Regions from separate parts of the Kitasatospora sp. NPDC098652 genome, predicted to be linked through region 2. Evidence: riboswitches for the same ligand, from Rfam matches in the RefSeq annotation. Region 2 holds a riboswitch; the other holds the start of a gene.
What was found. Region 2 has a riboswitch for glycine ahead of gcvT (glycine cleavage system aminomethyltransferase GcvT). Riboswitches for the same ligand answer to the same signal wherever they lie in the genome.
Positions count from the first base shown of each region.

Region 1 (7,450 bases), on a different contig from region 2:
GTGCTCGGCCCGATGCCGGTCCGGGCGCTGCCCGGGATCGGGCCGGCCACCGAACAGGTGCTGCGGCGGGCCGGGCTGAGCACGGTGGCGGACCTCGCGGAGGCGGGGGAGGCGGAGCTGGTCCAGCTGCTCGGGCGGGCGCACGGCACCGGGGTCTTCCACATGTCGATAGGGCTGGACGAGCGGCCGGTGGTAGCCGACCAGGACGCCAAGTCGGTCTCGGTGGAGGACACCTACGAGGTGGACCTGGCCGACCGGGACCGGGTGCTGCGGGAGGTGGAGGCGCTGGCCGGGCGGTGCGTCCGGCGGCTGCGCTCGGCCGGGCGCTCGGGGCGGACGGTGGTGCTCAAGGTGCGGCGGTTCGACTTCTCCACGCTGACCCGCTCGGAGACCCTGGGCGGGCCCACCGACGACGAGGCGGTGATCACGGCGACGGCCCGGCGCCTCGCCGAACAGGTGGACATCACCGGCGGGGTGCGGCTGCTCGGGGTGGGCGTGGCCCAACTGGCCGACTACACCCAGGAGGACCTCTTCGCGCAGGCGCTGCGGGAGGAGGCGGCGGAGCACGCCGAGGTGGCCGAGGCGGCGGTGGCCGAGGAGGAGCCGGAGGAGGTCGTGGTGCGGCGCTGGATGCCCGGACAGGACGTCCGGCACGCCGAGCTGGGGCCGGGGTGGGTGCAGGGCAGCGGGGTGGGGCGGGTGACGGTGCGGTTCGAGACGCCGTGGAGCGGGCCGGGGCGGGTGCGGACCTTCGCGGTGGACGATCCGGCGCTGGAGCCGGCCCGGCCGCTGCCGTTGCGGCAGCCGGAGGAACCGGAGCAGCCGGAGGAGCCGGACGCGCAGGAGGACTGAGGCGGGCGGGGGCGCGGGACGCACCGGCGCGGGAACGCGGAACGAGCTGGGAACGCGGAACGAGCTGGAACGCGGAACGGCCCCACCCGGTAGGAGTACCGGGTGGGGCCGCATTCCGTGCCGGGCCCCGGACGGTCGTGATGCCCTCGCGACCGGGCGGAGGCCCGGGCCCGCGCGTCCTGTCCCTGAACGCGCGGGCCGGACGCCTCGTCAGGCGTCGGTCTTGGCCAGCTCGGGGCTGGAGTCCTGCCGGGCCGCGCCGCCGGCGACGGTGGCGGCCGGCTTGGTGGTGCGGATCAGGAACGGGACGGCGCCGGCGATGACGCAGACGGCGGCCGTGACCCAGAACGCGTGCTTGTAGGCGTCCAGCGTGGGCAGCAGCACCGGGATCTTGATCGGGAGCTTCATGGTGTCGCCGGTCAGGATCGCGGTCATCACGGCGGTGCCGATCGCGCCGCCGACGGTGCGGAGCACGGAGTTCATGCCGTTGGCGATGCCGCTCTGCTCGACCGGGACGGCGCCGTTGATGAAGGCGGGCATCGCGGCGAAGGCGAGGCCGATGCCGAGGCCGAAGATCGCGGAGGCGGTGTAGATGTCGCCTTCGGCGCTGTGCCGCAGGGCCAGGTAGGCCATCGCGATCGCGCCGAGGACGCCACCGAGGACCAGCGGCAGGCGCGGGCCGCGGCGGGCGATCAGCAGGGCGCCGATCGGGGCGGCGACCATCGAGCCGATCGCGGACGGCAGCAGCATCACACCGGCGTGCAGCACGGTCGCGGTGAAGCCGTAGTGGGCCAGCTTCTCCGGGGTCTGGGAGAAGTTGCTGATGACCATGAACGAGCCGTACATGCCGAAGCCGATCAGCAGGCCGGCCAGGTTGGTGAAGGCGACGGCCGGGCGGCCCATCATCTTGAGGTCCACCAGCGGGTGGGCGACCTTGGTCTCGATGACGCCCCAGATCAGGGCGACCACCGCGGCGACGGCGAACAGGCCGAGGGTCTTGGTGGAGGTCCAGCCCCAGTGGTTGCCCTGGCTGACCGCGACCAGCAGGGCGGAGAGCCAGGCGGCCAGGGTGAGCGCGCCGAGCGGATCGGCGCCACCCTCCTTGTCGGTCACCGGGTCGGTCGGGACCCGGAAGGCGACCAGGGCGACGGCGAGCAGGCCGAAGGCCAGGCCCATCCAGAAGATCGACTTGTAGTTCCAGTGCTCCAGCAGCAGGCCGGTCGCGACCAGGCCGAGGCCGGAGCCGACACCCATCGAGGCGCTGATGGCGGCGACGCCGCCGGTCACCTTCTGCTTGGGCAGCTCGTCACGGACGATGCTGATCGCCAGCGGCATCACGCCACCGCCGGCGCCCTGGAGGACGCGGGCGACGATCAGCCAGGTGAAGGAGTGGGTGCAGACCGCCAGCGCCGAACCGGCGACCAGGCCGGCCAGCGAGATCAGCAGCATGGGCTTGCGGCCCCGGAGGTCGCCGAAGCGGCCCAGCAGGGGAGTCAGCACGGCGGCGGACAGCAGGTTGGCGGTCATCAGCCAGGTGATGTTCGACCCGGAGACGTCCAGTTCCTTGGCCAGCGACGGCAGGATCGGGACGACCGCGGTCTGCACCACGCTGAACGACAGCATCGCCAGGATGAGGGCCGGCAGGACCCGGGCGTTGCTCTGCTTCTCGGCCGCGGTGGTGGGCTTTACTGCCTCACTCACGGTTGCTTCCTCCCGTACATAGTGAATGAACTCAAGTAACTGTGCGGGGGATAGTTCAGGTTGTCAAATATCGAGTGGTTAAGGTTTGGCAAAGTGGGGAACTGTGGCGCACGACGAGGGCCCCGGACCGGAGTCCGGGGCCCTCGTGGGATCGCTGCGATCGTGGGATCAGCGGAGATCGGGGAGTTCGGGGGAGGTCAGGCCAGCGGGCGCAGGGCGGCGGGCCGGGAGCCGTCGGCGGCGTGGACGAGCGGGTCGTCCGCCTCGTCCGGCGCGGGGGCGGCCGTGTCGTCGTGGACCTCGACGTGCTCGCGGCGGAGCTCGTCCCGGACCACCTCCTCCTCGGTGTAGCGCTCCACCACCAGGCGGACCCGCTCGACCGGGGCGAGGTACTTGCGGACCACCGGCCGCTCCTCACGGAGGGTGACCTCTTCGACCGCCTCGGCGATCTCCTTCTCGGTCAGCGAGGCCCGCTCGGCGTCGCTGACCGGAATCCGCTCCACCCGGACCCGCTCGCGGACCACCGGGACGCGGCGCTCGACCTGCTCACTGGTCACGTACTTGCGCAGCTTCGCGCTGCCCAGCACGTGCCACTCGGTGGTGATGTCCAGCCGCTCCTCGCGGCAGGTGATCTCGACCGGGCCGCTGGGGGCCGAGGAGGCGGCGGTGCCGTTCGCGGCCGGGGTGGTGGCGGCGGGCTGCGGCTTCGGCTCGACCAGGTGGGCGGCGGCCGGCGCGGGGGCGGTGCCGTTGGCGATCGGTGCGGGGGTGCTGAGGGTCCGCACGTGGGCCTCCGTGGCGGTGTCGGTGCTGGTGTGGGTCGTGCCGGTGCTGGTCATGGTGGTGGTCGTGCCCGTCACGGTCGTGGTCGGGGCGGGGTCGGGGGAGTGGAAGGCGATCGGCCTGGCGGCCGCGGCGGCCGTGGTGGTGCCGAAGTCGAGGTCCGGCCGGTCGTCCCTGGCGGGTTCCGCGGCCGCCGGACGGCCGTCCACGGGGGTGTCGAGGCCGTAGTAGCGGTAGAGCTGGAGCTCCTGGGCCGGCGAGAGGTGCTGGCCCACGCCGAAGTCCGGCGAGTCCTTCACCAGCGACTTGTCGTACGGCACCCGGAGTTCGTCGCCGGAGAACTCGCTCGTGGTGAGCGGGACGAAGGCGTCCCGGCCGAAGATGCCGGTGCGGACGGCCGCCCACTCCGGATGCCCGGTGGCGTCGTCCAGATACACCTCGTCCACCGTGCCGATCTTGTCCCCGTTGCGGTCGACCGCCTTGTGGCCGATGAGGTCCCTGGGGTCGATGTCGGTCTGCACTCTTTCCTCCAAGCGCTGCGCCTGCGGAACTCCCGCGGGTGAGGCGGTCGGAGCACCCGTCCTCTCCGCCACTTCACACCAAAAGCCATCAATCGGACGTGCGCGACCGGGGTGCGCCGGACGGGCTTCGCGCTGGGCCGTCCGGGGGACGCGCGTAGACCCGGAGTGACCCGACGCACCCGTGATCGGAAGGCCGCCCGCTGGTACCCTGGGCCGCGACCGCCGAGCCCGCTCGGGAGAGTCCTCGACAGTGAAAACCGCTGGTCGGGGCGCCGAAGGAGCAACTCCTCCCCGGAATCTCTCAGGCATCCGTACCGTGCGGGATAGGTCACTCTGGAAAGCAGGGCAGGACCGCCGGCGCGGGAGCCGACGATCACCACCCTCACCGACGGTGCAAGCCGACGGCGCGCCACCGCGCGGCGTGCGGGCGAAGCTCTCAGGTCCCGATGACAGAGGGGGAGGCCTTACGGGTCCGCCCGCCCAGGTCGGTCCGCTGTCCGCAGCGGCGCGACCGGCCGGCGTGCGCACCCCCGCCGGTCCGTGACCAGGAGGCCTCGACCACCATGAACGCCCAGCCGAACGCGGGACGCCACACCAGCGCCTCGACCCTCACCGAGCTTGAGCTGGCCAGCCCCTTCGAGAACCGCCACATCGGCCCCGACGCCGCCGCGCAGGAGAAGATGCTGGCCTCCGTCGGCTACGGCTCGCTGGACGAGCTCGCCGCCACCGCCGTTCCCGAGGCGATCCGCTCCATCACCGCCCTGGACCTGCCCGCCGGCCGTAGCGAGGCCCAGGTCCTCGCCGAGCTGCGCGAGCTGGCCGGCCGCAACCAGGTGCTCCAGCCGATGATCGGCCTGGGCTACTACGGCACCTTCACCCCGCCGGTGATCCTGCGCAACGTCATGGAGAACCCGGCCTGGTACACCGCGTACACCCCGTACCAGCCGGAGATCTCGCAGGGCCGCCTGGAGGCCCTGCTCAACTTCCAGACCCTGGTCTCCGACCTGACCGGCCTGCCCACCTCCGGCTCCTCGCTGCTGGACGAGGGCACCGCGGCCGCCGAGGCGATGGCGCTGGCCCGCCGTGTCACCAAGGTCAAGGGCGGCGTCTTCCTGGTCGACGCCGAGACCCTGCCGCAGACCGTCGCGGTGATCAACACCCGCGCCGTGCCGACCGGCGTCGAGGTCGTCGTCGCCGACCTGTCCGAGGGCATCCCGGCCGAGATCGCCGAGCGCGGCGTCTTCGGCGTGCTGCTGCAGTACCCGGGCGCCACCGGCGTGGTCCGCGACCTCACCCCGGTGATCGAGCAGGCGCACGGCCTGGGCGCGATCGTCGCCGTCGCCGCCGACCTGCTGGCGCTGACCCTGCTCAAGTCCCCGGGCTCGCTGGGCGCCGACATCGCCTGCGGCACCTCGCAGCGCTTCGGCGTCCCGATGGGCTTCGGCGGCCCGCACGCCGGCTACCTCTCGGTGCGCGCCGAGTACGCCCGCTCGCTGCCCGGCCGCCTGGTCGGCGTCTCCGTCGACGCCGACGGCAACCGCGCCTACCGCCTGGCCCTGCAGACCCGCGAGCAGCACATCCGCCGCGAGAAGGCCACCAGCAACATCTGCACCGCCCAGGTGCTGCTCGCCGTGATGGCCTCGATGTACGCCGTCTACCACGGCCCGGACGGCCTGGCCGACATCGCCCGCCGCACCCACCGCTACGCCGCCGCCCTCGCCGAGGGCCTGCGGGCCGGCGGCGTCGAGCTGCTGCACGGCGAGTTCTTCGACACCGTCACCGCCGTCGTCCCGGGCCGCGCCGCCGAGATCGCCGCCGCCGCCCGCGCCAACGGCATCAACGTGTTCCAGGACGGCGAGGACCGGATCTCGGTCTCCACCGACGAGACCACCACCCGCGAGCACCTGGCCGGCGTCTGGGCCGCGTTCGGCGTCCCCGCGGTCGAGGTCGCCGAGGCCGCCGACGCGCTGCCGGCCGCGCTGCTGCGCGAGGACGAGTACCTGACCCACCCGGTCTTCCACAGCCACCGCTCGGAGACCGCCATGCTGCGCTACCTGCGCCGCCTGTCGGACCGGGACTACGCGCTGGACCGCGGCATGATCCCGCTGGGCTCCTGCACCATGAAGCTCAACGCCACCACCGAGATGGAGGCGGTGACCTGGCCGGAGTTCGGCCAGCTGCACCCCTTCGCGCCGGTCGACCAGGCCGCGGGCTACCTGACCCTGATCCGTCAGCTGGAGCAGCAGCTGGTCGAGGTCACCGGCTACGACGCCGTCTCGATCCAGCCGAACGCCGGCTCCCAGGGCGAGCTGGCCGGCCTGCTGGCCGTCCGCGCCTACCACCACGCCAACGGCGACACCCAGCGCGACGTCTGCCTGATCCCGTCCTCGGCGCACGGCACCAACGCCGCCTCCGCGGTGATGGCCGGCATGCGCGTGGTCGTGGTGAAGACCCTGGTCGACGGCGACGTGGACGTCGAGGACCTCAAGGCCAAGATCGAGCAGCACCGTGACAACCTGTCGGTGCTGATGGTCACCTACCCGTCCACCCACGGCGTGTACGAGACCCAGATCACCGACATCTGCGCCCTGGTGCACGAGGCCGGCGGCCAGGTGTACGTCGACGGTGCCAACCTGAACGCCCTGGTCGGCCTGGCCAAGCCGGGCAAGTTCGGCGCGGACGTCTCGCACCTGAACCTGCACAAGACCTTCTGCATCCCGCACGGCGGCGGCGGCCCGGGCGTCGGCCCGGTCGCGGTGCGCGCCCACCTGGCGCCGTACCTGCCGAACCACCCGCTCCAGGAGGAGGCCGGCCCGGCCACCGGTGTCGGCCCGATCTCGGCCGCGCCGTGGGGCTCGGCGGCGATCCTGCCGATCTCCTGGGCGTACGTCCGGCTGATGGGCGGGGAGGGCCTCAAGCGCGCGACCCAGGTCGCCGTGCTGAACGCCAACTACATCGCCAAGCGCCTGGCGCCGCACTTCCCGGTGCTCTACACCGGCCCGGGCGGGCTGGTCGCGCACGAGTGCATCATCGACCTGCGCCCGCTGACCAAGGACACGGGCGTGACGGTGGACGACATCGCCAAGCGCCTGATCGACTACGGCTTCCACGCGCCGACGATGTCCTTCCCGGTGGCCGGCACGCTGATGATCGAGCCGACCGAGTCCGAGGACCTGCACGAGATCGACCGGTTCTGCGACGCGATGATCGAGATCCGCGGCGAGATCGACAAGGTCGGCTCGGGCGAGTGGGCGGCCGACGACAACCCGCTGCGCAACGCCCCGCACACCGCCGCCGCGCTGGCCGGCGACTGGGCGCACGGCTACTCGCGGCAGGAGGCGGTCTTCCCGGCGGGTGTGAACCCGGCGGACAAGTACTGGCCGCCGGTGAGCCGGATCGACGGCGCGTACGGTGACCGCAACCTGGTCTGCTCCTGCCCGCCGCTGGACGAGTACGGCGTCTGAGCGGACGCGCGGTAGGCAGGACGCGCGGTGAGCGAGCGGACAGGGCCTCGGCAGAACGTTTCTGCCGGGGCCCTGCCCTTTGCGCCGGTCGGCCGGGCTCGGGCTGCGGGGGCTCAGGCCGCGTGGGCG
Region 1 covers NZ_JBIWAQ010000034.1:11,001-18,450, forward strand. The annotation lists gene ACIQWA_RS38110 (DNA polymerase IV) at 1-852, shown strand, start outside; gene ACIQWA_RS38115 (MFS transporter) at 1,063-2,553, opposite strand; gene ACIQWA_RS38120 (PRC and DUF2382 domain-containing protein) at 2,751-3,857, opposite strand; glycine riboswitch at 4,081-4,184, shown strand; gene gcvP (aminomethyl-transferring glycine dehydrogenase) at 4,421-7,321, shown strand; gene ACIQWA_RS38130 (DUF5999 family protein) at 7,435-7,450, opposite strand, start outside.
Region 1: it holds a riboswitch for glycine, as region 2 does, so the genes downstream of both, gcvP (aminomethyl-transferring glycine dehydrogenase) here and gcvT (glycine cleavage system aminomethyltransferase GcvT) in region 2, are expected to answer to the same signal.

Region 2 (7,450 bases):
ATCTTCTCGCGGGCGGCCCGGTCCGGGTTGACCGCGGCGTCGTCCAGCAGCTTGTTGACGGCCGGGTCGTTCAGCTGGGCCAGGTTGCTGTTGCCGGAGGCCTTGATCGCGCGGCCGTCGACGATCTGCTGCAGGAAGCCGTAGCCGGTCGGCCAGTCGGCGCCCCACTGCATCATCATCAGACCGATGTTGTGGTCCTGGGTGTACTGCGGCGCACCGGCCGAGTCGGTCAGGTACTTGCCCTGCGGGAACTGCTGGATCTCGGCGTTGATGCCGATGTTCTTGAGCTGCGCCTGGATCGCGGTGGCCGCGGCGACCTCGGTCGCGCGCTCGGTGCGGGCGGACAGCACGGTGGTGAAGCCGCCGTCCTTGCCGCAGGCCTTCAGGGCGTCCTTGGCCTTGGCCTGGTCACCCTTGTTGTCCTTGGTCTCGAACAGGTTGAAGTCCTGGTGGCCCGGGATGTCCGGCGGGAGCACGGTGTTGGCCACCTGGCCGCGGATCGGGCCGCCGAGCGCGGTCTGCACCGCGACCTTGTCGACCGCGAACTGGACGGCCTTGCGGCACTCGATGTTGTCGAACGGCGCGACCTTGGTGTTGATCGCCATGTAGACCAGGCGGCCGCCGTAGGCGTTGTCGGTCTTCGCCTTGAGCTTCGAGTCGCGCAGGATCTGCGCCTGGGTCTGCGGGTCGACGCCGCCGCCGACCAGGTCGACCTGGGCGTTGCCGGCCAGCAGGTCCTTGTCGATGGTGGCCTGGTCGATGTTCATCTTGAGCACGATCTTGTCCGGCAGCTGCTTCCGGATCGGGTCGGTGCTCTTGTCCCAGTTGGTGTTCGGGACCAGGACGGCCTGCTTGCCGTCCTCGTAGGACTCGAACTTGTAGGTGCCCGAGGACGCGATGTGCTTCACGTAGTCGGCACCGGTGTCCTTGGCCTGCGGGACGGGCGCCGTCTGCGGGGCGCTGACCAGGTAGTCGAAGTCCGCGAACGGGTGCTGCAGGTGGAAGACGACCGTGGTGTCGTCCGGCGTCTCGATCGACTTGAGGTCGCCGGTCTTGTCCTTGTACGGGCCCTGGTACGGCGTCGGGTTGTCGACCAGCAGGTCGTGGAAGTACGTCGGGCCGTTGGAGTTCACCTCGGGCGCGAAGTTCGAGCGCTCCACGGCGTACTTGACGTCCTTGGAGGTGATCGGGGTGCCGTCGTCGTACTTGAGGCCGGCCCGCAGCTTGTACGTCCAGGTCAGGCCGTCCGTGCTGGGCTGGCCCAGCGACTCGGCGAGGTCCGGGACCAGCTTGTTGCCGTCCGCGCCGGCGGCCGGGTTGAAGGTGGTCAGCGGACGCCCGTACAGGCGCGAGAAGTTGTAGATGTAGGCGTAGTAGGTGTTGCCCGGGTCGAGGGAGTCCGGGGTGCCCTTCATCTCGTAGGTGACCGTCCCGCCCTTCTTGTCCGAGGCGTTGACGATCTGCTTGGTGGCCGCGTCGGCGCCGCCACCGTTGGAATCGGCCGAGTTCGAGCTTCCGCCGTTGTTCTTGGTGCTGGACGAGCAGCCGGTGACGACCAGGACCGCGGCTGCGGCCACGGCGGTCAACGCGACGGTACGGGACCTACGCATGGGTGAGATCAACCCCTTGAGGATGTGGAGGAGGAAGGGCCTGGCGCCTGCGCATTGACGCAGGGTCAGTTGCTCTTGGGATCGAGGGCGTCACGCAGCCCGTCGCCGAGCAGGTTGAACGCGAGCACGGTGATGAAGATCGCCACACCGGGGACCACCATGTACTGGGGGTCGACCTGGTAGTAGTTCTTCGCGTCCGCCAGCATGCCGCCCCAGGAGGACTGCGGGGGCTGGATGCCGACGCCGAGGAAGCTCAGCCCGGCCTCGAAGAGGATGTTGGTCGGGATCAGCAGGGTCGAGTAGACCAGGATCGGGCCGACCAGGTTGGGCAGCAGTTCCTTGAACAGGATGAACGGGCCGCGCGCACCGAGGCTGCGGGCCGCGAAGACGAACTCCCGCTCGCGCAGCGAGAGGGTCTGTCCGCGCACGATCCGGCCCATGTAGGGCCAGTTGAAGAAGCCGATCACGAAGATCAGCACCAGGATGTGCAGCGGCAGGCCGTGCAGGCCGAACGCGCCGCCCTGGAGCGAGGCGGAGATCGCGATGGCGAACAGCAGCAGCGGGAACGCCAGGAAGACGTCCATCAGCCGGCTGATCAGGGTGTCCACCCAGCCGCCGTAGTAGCCGGCCATCACGCCGAGCACGGTGCCGATGGTGTTGGAGAGCACGGTCGCGCCGAAGGCGACCAGCAGGGAGACCCAGGAGCCGTCGACCACGCGGGCGAGCAGGTCGCGGCCCTGCAGCGGGTCGATGCCGAGCAGGTGGTCCCCGCTCATCCCGCCCCAGTCCCCGAGCGGGAGTCCGCCGAGGTTGGCGTCCAGCAGGTCCGGGTTCGGCTGGTCGGGGTCGAGCCCGAACAGGGCCTCGATCGGGCCGGACAGGACGGCCAGGAGGATCAGCAGGATCACCACGACGCCGCCGGCGACGGCGGCCTTGTCCCGCTTGAAGCGGGTCCAGGCGATCCGCCCGAGGGAGCGGCCCTCGATCGTGGTGGCCGGGCTCGGGGAGGCGGGCGCCTCGGGTTCGTTCCCGGCGGTAGTGATGGGTGCGGTCATGGTCAGTTGGTCCCCTCGCCGACGGTGGCCGGCCCACGGGTGCCGGGCGCCGGCTTCGGCGGTACGGCTGCGGACGTGCGGAGGTGCTAGGAGCAGGTGGTCGCGGCAGTGCGTCGTGCACGGGCACTGCCTCCACGCGGGATGGGCTTCGCGTGGATCGAGCGGTCGGCGTGCGCGTTCACCTTCGTGGGGTTTCCAGTACGCGCGATGCGTTGCGCAGAACTCTCTGTCATCCGAACTGGCTTGCGCCAGCCCTGACAACCGACAGATGCCCAACTGTGATCTGCCTGCATGCACGCCTCCGATCTTCGGCATATACCTCTTCACACGGGTGTAACTGCCATGTCAAGATGCCTCTGCGGAGAGTGCGGAAATTCGTCCGGAAAGCACCGAAGCCGACCTGTTGGTGAATCAAGTCGGCTTCGGGTGAGCGATTTTGGCTATTGGGTCTACCGGTCAGCGCCCGGGGTAGCCGGGCCACTGCGGCTGGGGCTGCTGCCCCCAGCCCGGCGCGGGCGGCTGGGTGCCGTACGCGTAGCCCGGCATCGACTGCCCGGGCACCGGCCGGCCCGGCACCGGCTGCCCCGGCATCGACTGGCCCGGGTACGGCGGCGGCACCGGCGGGTACGGGCCGGTCGGCGGGCGCCCGGCCTCCCGGTCGAAGAACGGCCGCGCGTTGGCGCGCATCCACAGCGCCACCGGGTCGAACTCGTCCGCCATCGCCACCGTGGACACCGCGAGCCCCTCCGGGGCCACCGCGATCGCGCGCTGCATCAGCGCCCGCACCGCCTCCACGGCCGGCGGCGAACTCTCGTACAGGTCCAGACCGATCGCCAGGTACGGCTCCCCCACCGCCGGCTGCACCCAGGCCCGGCGCAGCGCCCGCACCGCGCGCACCTCACCGGCCTGCCGCTCCAGCAGGGCGAAGAACTGCTGCGCGTCGACCTGCGGCTCGCTCAGCTTCAACGGACCGGCCGGCAGCCGGTCCAGGCCCGCGGCGACCCGCCGCAGGTCCGCCCAGGGCACGCCCACCCCGCCGCCCGGCGCGTGCGGGTTCAGCCACAGGCCCCAGCGGGTGCGGTACAGCGAGGCGGCGATCTCCCGCCCCGAGATGACCTCGTGGGCCCGCGCCCAGCCGGAGGCCGTCAGCTGCTCGGGCGAGGTCACGGCCGGCGCGTAGCCGTGACCGCTGATCTCCATGTTCCCGTACTGCGCGTCCGGGCTGCCCGGCGTACCGTGCCAGAGCAGCATCCAGACCTGGCCGTCGGCCAGCGCGTGCAGCAGCCGCTCGTACGCGTCGAAGCGCTCCGGCGCGACCTCGCGCAGAGCCTGCTCCAACCCGCCCGGGTCCGCGCCCGGGCGCCCGGCCGGTGCCTGGCCCCAGGGCCCCGGCGCCCCGCCCGCTCCCGTTCCCGCACTCATGCGCCCACCTCGCCGCGCCTCTTTCCTGAACCCGCCGGCCCGTCAGCCGCCTGCACGCACCCTATGGCGCGGCACCGGCCGCCGCCACGGCGACGTGCCTGTGAAGGATCCCCGCTCACACCCGCGAGTAGAAGGGCATGACCCGGGTCAACAGCCACTCGACCACCGGGTCGTCGGCGAGGTCGAGCAGCACGAGGTGGACGCCGCCCGGCAGCGGTGCGGTTCCCAGCGCCCGGCCGAGCGCCTCGTTCACCGCCCCCGGGTCGGCCGGGGCGGCCGGATCCAGCTGCACGCCCACGAACATCACGGTCGGCTCGCCCTCGATGCTGGCCAGCGCCCGGCGCGCGGTCAACACCCCCGGCAAGGCCGACAGTTCCGCCCGGCAGGCGGCCAGGAAGTGCTCCGGGTCCTCGCCCGGCACCGGCTCGCGCAGGGCCACCCGGCCACCGGTCGGCCCCTCCGGCGCGTTCTCGGTGTGCTCCCACCGAGCGGCCTCCCGGGGCCCGCGGCGCAGCTCCGCCACGCCCTGCGGCGGCACCGGGATGCCCACCGCCGCCTCCGGGTTGACCGCGATGCCCACGCCCAGCGGCAGCCCGCGGGCGAACTCCCAGGCCGGCGCGACCGCGAAGGCCATCCCCGGCGCCTGCTGCAGGAAAACCTCCTGCGAGGAGAACACCGGCACGTACGGGGCCCCGGCCAGCTCGACGGTCGGCAGGTCCAGCGACTGCCCGGCCGGGTCGCCCCCGGCCGGCAGCGGGATCCACACCTGGCTGCGGGCCAGCACCTCGATCACCCGCGGGGTCGCCCCCGGGTCACCCAGCGCGGCCATCAGCACCTGCTCCAGCTCGTTCGCCGGCCACGTGCCGCCCGCCGGCGCCGCCTGCGGCCCGCCCCACCCCTGCTGCTGCTCCACCGGGTACTCCATGCGCCGCCGATCCGGCCCACGGCCGGGTCGGCCGCCCACTGCTGCGCCGACGCGATGATTTTAGGGCCCGGGTCCGCCCGGCCGTGGTGTGACCGGGTCCCCTCTCCCCTCCTCCGCGAGGACGTGCCATGATGTGCGCGTCCGACGGCATGCGCCGCGGGCCCCCACAACTCCACACCGGCCGCTCGAACCCGCGCGGGAGAGCCCGGAGTGCCCCTCAGGGAGCACAGCCGGCGCCGAAGGAGCAAGTCCTCCCCGGAATCTCTCAGGCCCCCCTACCGCGCGGGTTAGGCACATCTGGAAAGCGGCGCACGACCGTGTCGCGCGCCCACCCACGGTGCAAGCCGCCGTCCTGTCCCCGATGCTGGAACCAGCCGACGCTGGTGCCGGCTGCGGGCAGGTGGGCGGTGAAGCTCTCAGGTTCGACGACAGATGGGGAGACCCACGCCGCCGCATGCCCGCGCGCGGGGTCGGTCCCCCAGCGGGTCCGGTCCGGCGCGTGCACCCCTGAGTGCCCCGACCGAGGAGTTCCTGGCCATGTCGTCCCTCCGCCTGACCGCGCTCGACGCGCTGCACCGCGCCCTCGGCGCGACCATGACCGACTTCGCCGGCTGGGACATGCCGCTGCGCTACGGCAGCGAGCGCGAGGAGCACCTCGCGGTCCGCACCAAGGCCGGTCTGTTCGACCTCTCGCACATGGGCGAGATCACCGTCACCGGCCCGCAGGCCGGCGAGATGCTGGACCACGCGCTGGTCGGCTTCGTCTCCGCGCTCGGCGAGCTGCGCGCCCGCTACACCATGATCTGCGCCGAGGACGGCGGCATCCTGGACGACCTGATCGTCTACCGGCTGCGCGAGGACGCCTTCCTGGTCGTCGCCAACGCCTCCAACGCCCAGCTGGTGCTGGACGAGCTGATCGCCCGGGCCAAGGGCTTCGACGCCGTCGTCACCGACGACCGCGACACCTACGCGCTGATCGCCGTCCAAGGCCCGGAGGCCACCGCGATCCTGGCCGACACCACCGACGCCGACCTGCCCGGTCTCAAGTACTACGCGATCCTCCCGGCCACCGTGGCCGGGAAGGACGTGCTGCTGGCCCGCACCGGCTACACCGGCGAGGACGGCTTCGAGATCTTCTGCGCCCCGGCCGACGCCGAGCCGGTCTGGCAGGCGCTGACCGCCGCCGGCGAGGGCCGCGGCCTGGTCCCGTGCGGCCTGTCCTGCCGCGACACGCTGCGCCTGGAGGCGGGCATGCCGCTGTACGGGCACGAGCTGTCCACCGACCTGACCCCGTTCGACGCCGGTCTGGGCCGGGTCGTGCGCTTCGACAAGACCACCAACGAGGGCGCGTTCATCGGCCGCAGGGCGCTGGAGCAGGCCGCCGCCGCGGCCGAGACCAACCCGCCGAAGGTGCTGGTCGGCCTGGTCTCCGAGGGCAAGCGGGTGCCGCGCGCCGAGTACACGGTGGTCTCCACCGAGGGCGCCCCGATCGGCCGGATCACCTCGGGCGCGCCGTCCCCCACGCTGGGCAAGCCGATCGCGATGGCCTACGTGGACGCGGCCCACGCCGCCCCCGGCAGCACCGTCGCGGTGGACGTCCGCGGCAAGCACGAGCCGGTCCAGGTCGTGGCGCTGCCGTTCTACAAGCGCGCCCGCTGAGGCCGTCGGCGCCCCTCGTTTTCCCATCCGCGCACGTCGGAGCCGTCCGTGCGGCGGCCCGCTGCGTCGTACCCGCTTCCCATCCTGGAGAATGACGCCATGAGCAACCCCCAGCACCTGCAGTACACCAAGGAGCACGAGTGGCTGACCGCCGCCGAGGACGGTGTCTCGACGGTCGGCATCACCAAGCACGCCGCCGACGCGCTCGGTGACATCGTCTACGTGCAGCTGCCCGCGGTCGGCGACACGGTGACCGCCGGCGAGACCTGTGGCGAGCTGGAGTCGACCAAGTCGGTCAGCGACCTGTACTCCCCGGTGACCGGCGAGGTCACCGAGGTCAACGAGGACGTCCTGGACGACAACAGCCTGGTCAACAGCGCCCCGTTCGAGGGCGGCTGGCTGTTCAAGGTCCGCGTGGAGGCCACCGACACGCTGCTCAGCGCCGCCGAGTACGACGCGCTCACCCACGCCGAGGGCTGAGCCACCCCGGGACGGACCGCAGCACGGCGGTCCGTCCCACTCCCACCGTCCCTCCGCTCTCCTCCCCGGGAAGACCACACCATGACGGTTCTCAACCAGTCCCTGCACGCCCTCGACCCGGAGATCGCCGCCGCGGTCGACGCCGAGCTGCACCGCCAGCAGACCACGCTGGAGATGATCGCCTCCGAGAACTTCGCCCCGGTGGCGGTCATGGAGGCCCAGGGTTCGGTACTCACCAACAAGTACGCCGAGGGTTACCCCGGCCGCCGGTACTACGGCGGTTGCGAGCACGTCGACGT
Region 2 covers NZ_JBIWAQ010000004.1:153,592-161,041, forward strand. The annotation lists gene ACIQWA_RS11495 (ABC transporter substrate-binding protein) at 1-1,610, opposite strand, end outside; gene ACIQWA_RS11500 (ABC transporter permease) at 1,676-2,665, opposite strand; gene ACIQWA_RS11505 (enhanced serine sensitivity protein SseB C-terminal domain-containing protein) at 3,122-4,087, opposite strand; gene ACIQWA_RS11510 (enhanced serine sensitivity protein SseB C-terminal domain-containing protein) at 4,203-5,012, opposite strand; glycine riboswitch at 5,199-5,303, shown strand; gene gcvT (glycine cleavage system aminomethyltransferase GcvT) at 5,550-6,671, shown strand; gene gcvH (glycine cleavage system protein GcvH) at 6,771-7,151, shown strand; gene glyA (serine hydroxymethyltransferase) at 7,233-7,450, shown strand, end outside.